One region of the Enterobacter huaxiensis genome, then DNA from elsewhere that is predicted to be linked to it. Evidence: predicted binding sites of a transcription regulator. Region 1 holds the regulator's gene; each other region holds the start of a gene.
The links. Region 1 encodes Fur, which represses iron uptake genes when iron is present. Its sites were predicted from a motif close to ATAATAATGAGAACNACTATCAA; they were not measured.
Positions count from the first base shown of each region.

Region 2: a site for Fur is predicted at 2,050-2,072, ahead of D5067_RS13990 (TonB-dependent siderophore receptor). Genes of this name have one in related genera too.
Region 3: a site for Fur is predicted at 1,758-1,780, ahead of feoA (ferrous iron transporter A). Genes of this name have one in related genera too.
Region 4: a site for Fur is predicted at 1,170-1,192, ahead of zupT (zinc transporter ZupT). Genes of this name have one in related genera too.

Region 1 is NZ_CP043342.1:3,407,519-3,410,730, forward strand. It holds gene ybfE (LexA regulated protein) at 1-219, shown strand, start outside; gene fldA (flavodoxin FldA) at 375-905, shown strand; gene fur (ferric iron uptake transcriptional regulator) at 1,197-1,643, shown strand; gene chiQ (ChiQ/YbfN family lipoprotein) at 1,790-2,119, opposite strand; gene chiP (chitoporin ChiP) at 2,167-3,212, opposite strand, start outside.
Region 2 is NZ_CP043342.1:2,920,494-2,923,705, reverse strand. It holds gene D5067_RS13990 (TonB-dependent siderophore receptor) at 1-1,970, opposite strand, end outside; gene comR (TetR family copper-responsive transcriptional repressor ComR) at 2,149-2,784, opposite strand; gene bhsA (multiple stress resistance protein BhsA) at 3,030-3,212, shown strand, end outside.
Region 3 is NZ_CP043342.1:353,980-357,191, reverse strand. It holds gene D5067_RS01655 (Tex family protein) at 1-1,530, shown strand, start outside; gene feoA (ferrous iron transporter A) at 1,821-2,048, shown strand; gene feoB (Fe(2+) transporter permease subunit FeoB) at 2,078-3,212, shown strand, end outside.
Region 4 is NZ_CP043342.1:695,357-698,568, reverse strand. It holds gene D5067_RS03415 (glutathionylspermidine synthase family protein) at 1-140, shown strand, start outside; gene ygiD (4,5-DOPA-extradiol-dioxygenase) at 220-1,008, opposite strand; gene zupT (zinc transporter ZupT) at 1,205-1,978, shown strand; gene D5067_RS03400 (fimbrial protein) at 2,329-2,889, shown strand; gene D5067_RS03395 (fimbria/pilus outer membrane usher protein) at 2,966-3,212, shown strand, end outside.

The DNA of each region.
Region 1 (3,212 bases):
AAGACGAATCCGCTTTCACGCGATGAACAGCTGCGTATCAATAAACGCAACCAGCTTAAACGCGATAAAACTCGTGGACTTAAGCGTGTCGAACTGAAGCTGAACGCCGATGCTGTCGATGCACTAAATGAGCTGGCAGAGGCGCGCAACATCAGCCGCAGCGAACTGATCGAAGAGATACTGATCGCTCAACTCGAGGCTTTGCGCAGCAAGGCATAAGTCTGAAAATCCCCTTTATTACCCTTTTCATGTAGCACAGAGTGCAGTCCTGCGTGATAGCTGTTTCCGCAGGGTTGTCTGTTCTGCTATTATTGCCCTTATCCGTGGACAAATTGCGCCACCATACCATTAAGTTTCAAGAGGTTATTTTACTCATGGCAATCATCGGCATTTTCTTCGGCAGTGATACCGGCAATACCGAAAATATCGCAAAAAACATTCAAAAACAGCTCGGTAAAGACGTTGCCGATGTGCACGACATCGCCAAGAGCAGCAAAGAAGACCTCGAAGGCTATGACATCCTGCTGCTGGGTATCCCAACCTGGTACTACGGTGAAGCCCAGTGTGACTGGGACGATTTCTTCCCGACGCTGGAAGAGGTGGACTTCAACGGCAAGCTGGTTGCGCTGTTTGGCTGTGGCGATCAGGAAGACTACGCAGAGTACTTCTGTGACGCACTGGGCACCATCCGCGACATCATCGAGCCACGCGGTGCTGCTATCGTGGGCCACTGGCCAACGGCGGGTTATCACTTTGAAGCGTCCAAAGGCCTGGCGGATGACGATCACTTCGTGGGCCTGGCTATCGATGAAGATCGTCAGCCGGAACTCACCGCTGAGCGCGTTGAAAAATGGGTTAAGCAGGTTCGCGAAGAGCTGAATCTGGACGACATTCTGAACGCCTGATGGCCCTGCGGCGCAGCCTTGGTTGCGCCCATTTTCCAGGTAAAACCGATTAAATTAATTGCTACAAACTTTTAACTTTTTCGCTCAGACCTGTACAATATCCCCCTGGTAAAAAGTGGGTGCCATCGAACAAGTTTGTTGGTGATACCACGTTTTTATAAGCATACTTTGCTTGAGACTTGCAGTTTTCATTTAGCCATGGCAGTTCTATAATGAGACGCATTATCCCAAGTGCATTTTCTGTCACTTCTTCATTAGAAGTGAATCGTTTAGCAACAGGACAGATTCCGCATGACTGACAACAATACCGCATTAAAGAAGGCTGGCCTGAAAGTAACGCTTCCTCGGTTAAAAATCCTTGAAGTGCTTCAGGGACCAGACAATCACCATGTCAGTGCGGAAGACCTTTATAAGCGTCTTATCGACATGGGCGAAGAGATTGGGCTGGCAACCGTGTATCGCGTGCTGAACCAGTTCGATGACGCGGGCATTGTGACCCGTCATAATTTCGAAGGCGGTAAGTCTGTTTTCGAACTGACCCAGCAGCATCACCACGATCACCTGATCTGCCTCGACTGTGGCAAGGTCATTGAATTTAGCGATGATTCCATCGAATCACGCCAGCGTGAAATCGCTGCCCGTCACGGCATCCGCCTGACCAATCACAGCCTGTACCTGTATGGTCACTGCGCTGAAGGCGACTGCCGCGAAAACGACCACGCGCACGACGCGAAGTAAGTTCGTGTTTATACTCTGAGCCAGCCATTAGGTTGGCTTTTTTTTTGCGTTAAAAAGCCCGGTGGCGCTGCGCTTGCCGGGCCTACGGGCTATGACACCTTTGTAGGACCGGTAAGCGCAGCGCCACCGGGCATAATAACAGCGAATTAATTACTGTTATTGCTTCGAATTTCTTTCCAAATCTGGTCGCAACGCTTCGCCACTTCCTGATCGTTACCGGTTTTACGCGCCTGAATGCAGGCCTGGTAATCCATCACGCGGACGTTTTCCTGCGTCGCGAACTGCTCGTGCGCTTTCTCTTTCTTCAGCACGTTAAGCACGCTCTGACAGGCCTCGATTTTCTCCGGCGAACCTTCCGCAGTATTGATGCAGGCGCTATACGCCTCCTTCAGACGGGTGTCCTCTTTCGGCGCCTGTGTCTGAGCACACGCCACCAGCCCTGATGCCAGCAACGCGACGATTACAATTTTTTTCATCATGTGCAGTCTCCATACCGGCGGGACTCAGCCCGCCGGTGCGTTCATCAGAAGATGGTGAATGGTGCGATAACCATGAATTTCACGTCACGTTCATCCTGGAAGATGTTGCCGTAACCGCCCGCATAGCTCGGAATGTCAGAGTGGTTGTCATACTGCGTGAAGTGCAGTTTAAACATCGTGCCTTTCGCGCGCCCATCCTGCAGGGTGTAGATCGCATCCAGGCTGTAAGAGGACTCTTTCAGACGGTAGTTTGGATCGTAGTATGCGTCCGGAGTGGCCATATCAGCAGGCTTCGCGTCCCAGGCATAAGCGTAAGATGCCCCCACCGCCCAGCCAGGCAGGTTCCAGTTTTTGAGGTCGTACATCGCGCCGAAGAAGAGCGCTTTTTCGCCGTCGGCGTTGAAGTCAGAGCGGTTATCCCACCAGATATCCAGACGACCGTTGGACGATGCATAGGTTGGCGTCATACGCTGCAGGAAGTAACCCTGCTGCCCTTCCGCCTTCACCCATGTCCCTTCAAGACGCAGATCAACCTGGCCCACTTTGTAGCCGAAGGTCAGCGCCTGCAGCCATGCGGTGCCGTCATAGATATCGTTGACGGTGCCATTGCTCGCTTTATCACGGGTACCGTAGAACTGATAGCTGGTGCTCAGCGGGCTGCCCGCAACATCAAATTTGTAGCTGGCTTTTGCAAAGTACTGGTCAATATACCCTTCCGCCTGACCAAAAGCGGCTTCAAGCACCAGGTCGTTTTTGAAGTCATACTTCGCGCCCAGAGAGTGGAGATAGTCCACTTTGGTCTTTTTATCGTTCTGGTAAAACTTGTCCATCTCGATGTGCCACGGCGCTTTATATTCGTTGGTCCACATGTAGGAGAAGCTCAACGCGCCCGCATCGCCGTAGTCAAAGTTAGCCCCGGCTTCGGCCCCCTGATAGGTGCCCGGCATAAAGCTCCAGTGCGGTGCTAACAGCGTTTGACCGGTTGGCTGAATATAACCACCGCGCGCCCATACCGGGCCGTATTTGAATTTCGCTGCTGCCTTATACAGGCTGACGCCGCTTTTATCGCCGGACCAGTCTTCTTTATAGG
Region 2 (3,212 bases), 490 kb from region 1:
GCATCGCTCAGGTCGAAGGTTTGCTGCGTCTGAATACGCAGTGACCAGGGCTCTGGCGCCCAGCCGACATAGGCTGTCGCTTTTGACGGTGACGCCTGAGTGACATCCCATTTCTCCCACGAGCCGTTGGACTTGATTTCCGATTTCACCACGTTGACGTTCCCCCCTACGCTCCAGGCGCTGTCAGGGATGAAGTAATCCACCGCGCCCTCCACGCCATAGATACGGCGCTTAAGCGAATTCACGTCGATGGTCATGTCGCTGCGGTTAATATCGACTGATTTGTCTGAAAGAGAGTAGTAGGCGGCAAGCTGCGTGCGCAGATTATTGCCGGTGTAGCGCCAGCCCAGCTCATAAGAATCTACCTTGATGCCTTCAAGTTTCGCATCATTCGGGTTCACGCTTTTCAGCAGGGCCAGATGACCCTGTGCATCGGCTTTTGCGTACGAACCGTTGCCATAGTATTTGCCCGGGTCCGGCAGCTCAACGCCCTGAGAGAAGTTAAACCAGACCTGCTGCTGTTCGGTGATATGCGCAAGGATCCCGGCGTTGAACAGGACATTGTCATAATCGGTCTTCCCGCCGGGAATGGCGTCAGCCGAAGTGGCTTTACCGGTGGCAATCGCCTGCTGTTGTGAATAGGCGATAAAATCGTCGACGCGGTTCTCAGTCCACTGATAGCGAACGCCGCCGCTCAGGGTGAAAATGTCATTGATGTCGTAGCTGTTTTGCAGGAAGGGGGCAACGTTAGTGATGTTGTACCCAGGGTATCGACCGGTATTGTATTTGGACGCGTTGTTCATCCCGCCAGACGGTACCGAGTTGGCCAGGTCGAAGAACATCTGATTGGAATCGAAGGTCTCGCGATCGGCATCAAGCCCCCACGTTACCTGCCAGCCGTCCAGCGGCGTGCTGTTCAGCGTCAGCTTTGCACCGTACTGGTCGGTGTTTTGCTCTGACGCGGAGAAGCTGGTAATGGTTTTTGTCTTCTGATCGACGGCCGGGAAAGGGTAGAAGCGCAGGGATTCATCGCGATAGTAAATTTGCCCGACCAGCTCCTGTCCCCAGAAGTCTGAATCGGAGTACTGCAGGCTGATCAGGTGGCGCTCGGTACCTGGAATGCGGTCGGAGCTGAACCCGCTGCGGGTACGTGCCGTCCCGTCCCCGAGCACCGCACTCATGTTCTTGTCAAGATAGAGGCCGTAGTCGTCATCGCCCTGGCTTTTATAATACTGGGTGACCACCTGCAGCTGGCGCGTCTCATCAATTTCGATCGTACCCGTTCCCATCACGTCGAGACGATCCGAGTGCTGTAAGCCGGTCTGGGTATTATCAAAGGTGAGGGCGTCACCGTTGCCGTCGTACCAGCCGCCGAAACGCTGATACGCCACGGAAAGGCGTCCCGAGGCGTGGTCATTACCGCCGCTGACCGCTGCTGCTACGCGCTCGTCGCGATCGTTACTGTTGTTAAAACCCGTCTTGCTGCCAAGCTCCAGATCGACCTGCGCCTCCGGCTGACCCTTTTTGGTTACGATGTTGATCAGGCCACCCGTGCTGCCACCGCCGTAGAGTGCGGTTGAACCTGAAATGACTTCAATATGGTCGACGTTGAAAGGGTCGATAGAGTCAAGCTGGCGGCTGTCGGTGCGCGAGGAGTTCAGGCGCACGCCGTCCACCAGCACCACGATGGCCCGACCGCGCATATTCATGCCGTAGTTGGTTCGCCCCTGGCTGCTAACATCCATCCCCGGGATCAGCTGCCCGAGAATATCCTTGAACTCTTTGCCTCCCTGGACCTGTTGTTCAATCTCCTGGCCTTCGATAATCCACGTGGTCTGCGCCATTTCCGCCACGGTACGGTGGCTACGGTTGGCGCTGACAACCAGGTTATCTTCGTTCGTTTGTTCAGCGTAAAGCGGCATTGCTATAGCCAGCAACACCGGGTTGAGCACCCAGAGGCTCTTCTTCATCATCATTCCTTATTGAGCATTCGCCCTTTTTATTGGCAGGTCATTGTGCAAGAAACAAAAAATGCAAATGCGAATACTGCCGATAATGAAAACTATTATCAACCTGAGAAAAATAAGGGGGTTGGGGGCAAATCAGAGAAGGAAAAAGAGGAGAGAGGGCGGCGAACCGCCCTGTGAATCAGAGTTTCAGTAGTTCAGGCCACAGACGCAAAGTGGTCTGGGTAATGCTCTGCAGTTTGTCCAGACTTGCCCCTTCACGGGCGCTGATCGACATGCCCTGCAAAATACAGCTCAGATATTGTGACAGCTCCTGCGGACGACAGTGCGCCGGAATTTCACCGCGCTGCTGGCGCTGCGTCAAGAACGTGCTCAACGTCTCTTCCTGCATCGCATGGCGCGATTTCACCGTGTTGGCGATCTCTTTTGACGATGCCGCAAGGGTGGCGGAGGTATTTATCATAAAACAGCCTGCAGGCGTGTCTTTGCTGGTGAAACAGGTCGCGACGGCGCAGAAATAGTCCTGCAAGGCCTGTTCGACGCTTTTCTCTTCACAGAACAGCTGGGCTTCATGCTTTGCCGCAAAGCGGGTGATGTATCTGTCCAGCACCGCCCTGAACAGCCCCTCTTTATTCGTGAACTCCGCGTACAGCGTCGGCGCCTTGGCGCCGGTGGCTTCTACCAGATCGGAAAGCGAGGTCGCTTCATATCCATGTTGCCAGAAGAGTGTCATGGCCTTATCGAGCGCCGCATCCCTGTCGAACACTTTTGGTCGGCCACGGCTTTTCTTCGCACAACTCGTAACATCGGTTGTCATTTGCCGTTGGTCCTCTGTTGGTTTGTTGAATGACCATTATAAAAATAAACCCCATTCGGAACCAGCGCTCATTTCTTAAAAATAAATAAATCATATCGGTATGAATTATAAAGAAAATAAAATTAACTTAACGGTCATTATAAAAACATGTTGACGTGTGACGTGGATCACATCTATCATTTACCTATCGATCGTTAAGTAATTAGCTTACGACCTCCAAATTCATCTGCCTAAAGGTAAAAATCATGAAAAACGTAAAAACCCTGATCGCTGCTGCCGTACTAAGCTCAATGTCATTCGCAAGCTTCGCTGCTGTTGAAGTACAGTCCACTCCGGTTGACCAGCATAAAGTGGGGACCATCTCTGCAAGCGCGGGGACTAACCTGGGTTCACTGGAAGATCAGCTGGCGCAAAAAGCTGAAGCTATG
Region 3 (3,212 bases), 1.8 Mb from region 1:
AACGCCCCGGCGGACAGCTGGCGCAAAGGCGTGGTGAGCTGGACCTGGCGCATCAAGGTACTGATGCACCTCGAAACCGAGCTGATGGGCACCGTGCGCGAGCGCGCCGAAGACGAAGCGATCAATGTGTTTGCCCGTAACCTGCACGACCTGCTGATGGCCGCCCCTGCCGGCCTGCGCGCGACCATGGGCCTCGATCCGGGCCTGCGTACCGGCGTGAAGGTGGCGGTGGTTGACGGCACCGGCAAGCTTGTGGCCACCGACACCATTTACCCGCACACCGGTCAGGCAGCGAAAGCCGCCGTCGCGGTGGCGGCGCTGTGCGAGAAGTACAACGTCGAGCTGGTCGCCATCGGCAACGGTACGGCCTCACGTGAAACCGAGCGTTTCTATCTCGACGTGCAGAAGCAGTTCCCGAAAGTGACGGCGCAGAAAGTGATCGTCAGCGAAGCGGGCGCATCCGTTTATTCCGCGTCCGAACTGGCGGCGCTGGAGTTCCCGGACCTGGACGTTTCCCTGCGCGGCGCGGTCTCTATCGCACGCCGCCTGCAGGATCCGCTGGCGGAGCTGGTGAAAATCGACCCGAAATCCATTGGCGTGGGCCAGTATCAGCACGACGTGAGCCAGACGCAGCTGGCGCGCAAGCTGGATGCGGTGGTGGAAGACTGCGTAAACGCCGTTGGCGTGGATCTGAACACCGCCTCCGTTCCGCTGCTGACCCGCGTGGCGGGCTTAACCCGCATGATGGCGCAGAACATCGTCTCCTGGCGCGATGAGAACGGCCAGTTCCAGAACCGTCAGCAGCTGCTGAAGGTGAGCCGTCTGGGACCAAAAGCTTTTGAACAGTGCGCGGGCTTCCTGCGTATCAACCACGGCGATAACCCACTCGATGCCTCTACCGTTCACCCGGAAGCCTATCCGGTGGTGGAGCGCATTCTGGCCGCCACCCAGCAGGCGCTGAAAGAGCTGATGGGCGACAGCAGCGCGCTGCGTAACCTGAAAGCGTCAGATTTCACCGACGAGCAGTTTGGCGTGCCGACGGTTACCGACATCATCAAAGAGCTGGAAAAACCGGGCCGCGATCCGCGTCCTGAGTTCAAAACCGCGACCTTTGCCGACGGCGTGGAGACCATGAACGACCTGCTGCCGGGCATGGTGCTGGAAGGCGCAGTTACTAACGTCACCAACTTTGGTGCCTTTGTGGATATCGGCGTGCATCAGGACGGTCTGGTGCATATCTCCTCCCTGGCCGACAAGTTCGTTGAAGACCCGCACACCGTGGTCAAGGCGGGCGACATTGTGAAGGTGAAAGTGCTGGAAGTGGACCTGCAGCGGAAGCGTATCGCCCTGACCATGCGCCTGGACGAGCAGCCGGGTGAAACCAACGCGCGCCGCGGCGGCAACGGCGGCGGTCGCGAGCAGCAGCGTCCTGCGGCTAAAGCCGCGAAGCCGCGCGGGCGTGACGCTCAGCCTGCAGGCAACAGCGCGATGATGGATGCGCTGGCGGCGGCAATGGGTAAGAAACGCTAAGGCTGTTAATACCCCTCACCCTAACCCTCTCCCCACCGGGGAGAGGGGAAATATTATTCGAAATATATGAAACCGATTGCATATCCATATTTAAACCACTAATTATCACCCCGTTAACAAATACCCTTCTTTTAATTTTCACCTCAACGCCGCAAATATTGAGCAAGGTCAAGCTGGCAGCAAATTAATACCGCCAACAACATCCCGTCACAGTTTTATTATTGCTGATAAAAACTATTCTCATTATCATCGTGGTGTAGATTATTTAACCTCTCGTGGAATCAGGCGCTATGCAATTCACTCCAGACAGTGCGTGGAAAATTACCGGTTTTACCCGTGAAATTAGCCCGGCCTATCGGCAGAAGCTATTGTCGCTGGGCATGCTGCCCGGCTCATCCTTCCAGGTCGTGCGCGTTGCCCCGCTAGGCGATCCTGTTCATATCGAAACCCGACGCGTGAATCTGGTCCTGCGTAAGAAAGACCTCGCGTTAATTGAAGTCGAAGCCTTATCTCAATAACACGCCAGCGGTTTAACGAGTCTAATACAATGAAAAAATTAACGATTGGCTTAATTGGTAATCCTAATTCCGGCAAGACAACCTTATTTAATCAGCTCACCGGCTCCCGCCAGCGCGTGGGAAACTGGGCAGGCGTAACGGTCGAACGTAAAGAAGGCCAGTTCACGACGACCGACAATCAGGTCACTCTGGTTGATTTGCCCGGCACCTATTCATTAACCACGATTTCCTCCCAGACCTCTCTCGATGAGCAGATTGCCTGCCACTATATTTTAAGCGGCGATGCGGATTTATTGATTAACGTGGTCGATGCCTCCAACCTCGAGCGTAATCTTTACCTCACGCTGCAGCTGCTTGAGCTGGGTATTCCCTGCATCGTGGCGCTCAACATGCTCGACATCGCAGAGAAGCAGAAGCTGCGCATTGATATTGATGCCCTCTCCGCTCGCCTGGGCTGCCCGGTTGTCCCGCTGGTCTCGACCCGCGCGCGCGGCATTGATGCTCTGAAGCTGGCCATTGACCGTCACGCGGGTAACGCCGACGTTGAACTGGTGCACTACGCGCAGCCTCTGCTGCGTGAAGCCGATAGCCTGGCGCAGGCGATGGACAAATCCATGCCTGCGCAACAGCGCCAGTGGCTCGGCCTGCAGATGCTGGAAGGCGATATCTACAGCCGCGCCTACGCGGGTGATGCGGCGAATAAACTCGACGCTGCGCTGGCGCGCCTCGGCGACGAGCTGGACGACCCGGCCCTGCACATCGCGGATGCGCGTTACCAGGCCATTGCCGCCATCTGCGACGTGGTCAGCAACGCCCTGACGGCAGAGCCAAGCCGTTTTACCGCCGCCGTGGACAAAGTTGTGCTCAACCGCTTCCTCGGTCTGCCGGTATTCTTACTGGTGATGTACCTGATGTTCCTGCTCGCCATCAACATCGGCGGCGCGCTACAGCCTGTATTCGACGCCGGTTCCGTCGCGATATTCGTGCACGGCATTCAGTGGCTGGGCTACACCCTCCATTTCCCGGAATGGCTAACCATCTTCCTCGCCCAGGGGATCGGCGGCGGTATTAACACCGTTCTCCCGCTGGTGCCGCAAATCGGCATGATGTACCTGTTCCTCTCCTTCCTCGAGGACTCCGGCTACATGGCGCGCGCCGCCTTCG
Region 4 (3,212 bases), 2.2 Mb from region 1:
TGCCGAAGTTTGGCGACAGCTATACGCTGATTGGCAGCTGGCTTATCAACGATCGGCCTGCCGGGATTGGTATTCGCGAAGATCGCGCGCTGATCACTCAGGATCTGTCACGGTTCTATCCGCATATTTTTGTGGAGTAAGATCTGCCGGGTGGCGGCTTCGCCTGACCCGGCCTACGGTTTTACAGGCCCGGTAAGCGTAGCGCCACCGGGCCTGTTTTCACCCCACCTGCACTGACAGCATGCTCAGGCTTCCCATCTCAATCCCGTCGACCGGGATCGTAATATTTTCCTGACCATCCCACGCCCCCAGCACGTACAGCAGCGGCAGGAAATGCTCCGGCGTTGGGTTAGAGAGCGAACCGCCTTCATGATCCAGATAGTTCACCAGCGGGTGCTGCTCCGTCGGGCCTTGCCAGGTCAGATTGTCTTTCACGTAGTCGTTAAACGACGTCGCCCAGGGATACGGCGTATTTTCACCGTGCCAGCGCGCCGTGCGCAGGTTATGCACCACGTTACCGCTGGCAATCAGCATGATGCCTTCATCGCGCAGCGTTGCCAGCTTACGCCCCATCTCCATGTGCCAGGCTGCCGGTTTGGTGCTGTCGATGCTCAACTGCACCATAGGGATATCGGCATCAGGGTACATCTTGATCAGCACGCCCCACGAGCCGTGGTCAAAGCCCCAGGCTTCTTTATCCAGCGCGACGGGAACGGGTGCCAGCAGATCCACCAGCTGTTGCGCCAGACCGGGTGAACCAGGCGCCGGATAATGCGTATCATAAAGCGCCTGCGGGAAGCCGCCAAAATCATGAATGGTCTTTGGCGCTTCCATGGCCGTCACGCCGGTCCCACGGGTGAACCAGTGCGCAGACACCACCACGATGGCCTTCGGACGCGGCAACGTCTCGCCCAGATGACGCCATGCGCGGGTATAGACGTTATCTTCCAGAACGTTCATTGGGCTACCGTGGCCTAAAAACAGTGCTGGCATACGAGATGAAGACATGGTGATATCCTTACAGAAGGTGTCATTTTGATGGTTCTACATTACGCGTAATTCAGACAGGATGAACGCTGATAAGCGTGAAGATCATCATCAGGAAATTTGAATGTAAGGAATATGTAAAGCAGGATTTCTCCCCTCGCTTTGCGGTCAATGAATCATTAATATTAATGAGAATCATTATCATAAGGAGCAGTGCATGTCAGTCCCTTTGATCCTGACCATACTCGCAGGCGCCGCGACCTTTATCGGTGCGATCCTCGGCGTGATCGGTCAAAAGCCGTCTAATCGTGTATTGGCTTTTTCGCTGGGTTTTGCTGCCGGGATCATGCTGTTGATTTCGCTGATGGAGATGCTGCCTGCCGCGCTGGGTACCGAAGGCATGTCTCCGGTTCTCGGGTACGGCATGTTTATCTTTGGCCTGCTGGGCTACTTTGCGCTCGACCGCATGCTGCCTCATGCCCATCCACAGGATTTGATGCAAAAAAGCGCTACGCCAGCACCGCGCAACATCAAGCGCACGGCCATTCTGCTAACCCTCGGTATCAGCCTGCACAACTTCCCGGAAGGTGTCGCAACCTACGTGACGGCCAGCAGTAATCTTGAAATGGGCCTGGGAATCGCCCTGGCGGTGGCGTTGCACAATATTCCTGAAGGACTGGCCGTTGCCGGGCCGGTTTACGCCGCCACGGGCTCAAAACGTACCGCCGTATTCTGGGCGGGAATTTCGGGAATGGCAGAAATACTCGGCGGGGTGCTGGCCTGGCTGATCCTCGGAAGCCTGGTGTCTCCGGTCGTGATGGCTGCCATTATGGCGGCGGTAGCCGGTATCATGGTCGCACTCTCCGTTGATGAACTGATGCCGCTGGCGAAAGAGATCGACCCGAACAACAACCCCAGCTACGGCGTGCTGTGCGGAATGTCGGTGATGGGATTAAGCCTGGTGCTCCTGCAAGCAGCCGGTATTGGCTAACGGTTTCGCCTCCGCCTTAGGCGGAGGCTCTCTGAAAGAGGTATATAAGCTCAGAAAAATCGTGAAAAAGACATTACTGATTTAAAGTTATCACTTAACCCCTTCCATAAATCGAAACCAGACGCTTTTTATTGGTGACGTTCTCTCAAATATAAATTTAATTATTTCCAATAACGTTAAAACCCATTCAAAAACCTGGCAAATACAATAACCTCACCTTATTAATTAAAACTCACTAAAACGAGCTTTAAGCCACATTAATCGCGCCCCTTTTGTTTCAAAGGTATAATTTTAAATTGATGTTTTAATTATTATTCAAAGTATGAATTCATTTGAAAAAGGATACTTTCATGTATATGGGTAAAAAAGTACTGTTAGCGGTTGCGACGGCGGCTATCCTTTCAGGTTCAGCTTTTGCGGACGACCAGGGGTCAGGCAAAATCAAATTCAAAGGTGTAGTTATTGACGCGCCATGCAACATTGCACCGGACAGCGTGGATAAAGAAGTTGATCTTGGCGAAGTCACGACGGCAGTTATCAATGCGAACAAGAAATCCACGCCTGTCGCAGTGGATATTAACCTGGAAAACTGCCAGCTTGACGATCCAGACGATGAAACAGATACCCCCATTACCAAAGTAGATGTCACCTTCACCAGTGCGGCAACCGACGCGGCTGACACCAGCCTGATGAGCAACACCTATGCAAGCGGTGCTCAAAACGTCGGTGTTCGCCTTCTGGATAACGCTGAATCCAACATTACGCTGGGTGAAGCAAATGAAGTGGCACTGCTTGCAGGTTCCACGACCCAGACGCTGCACTTCAAAGCGCTGATGGAGGTTCCAACAGGCAAAACAGCCACTGCCGGCCAGGTTGAAGCCACCGCTAACTATATTCTGATGTACAAATAAACACATCACCTCACGGAATAAACCGGCTGGCACTGCCTGTCAGCCGGCATTCTATATCTTTTTGAGTAACAGGACGATGACATATAAATTACAATGGATAATCATCATTACGTCCCTGTTAATGACGAACGTTGCCTCCGCAACTGAATTCAATATTAATGCAATAGATAAAGATCAGCGCAATAGCGTTGACTTATCCCTTTTTAAAGACCCCATGGCCGTGATTCCCGGTAACTATTTTGTTACCGTTTCAATTAATAATATACCGCTTGCCAATGGTTGGCAGCTTCGCTGGCGAGAAATAAATAATGAGGTGCAGGTCT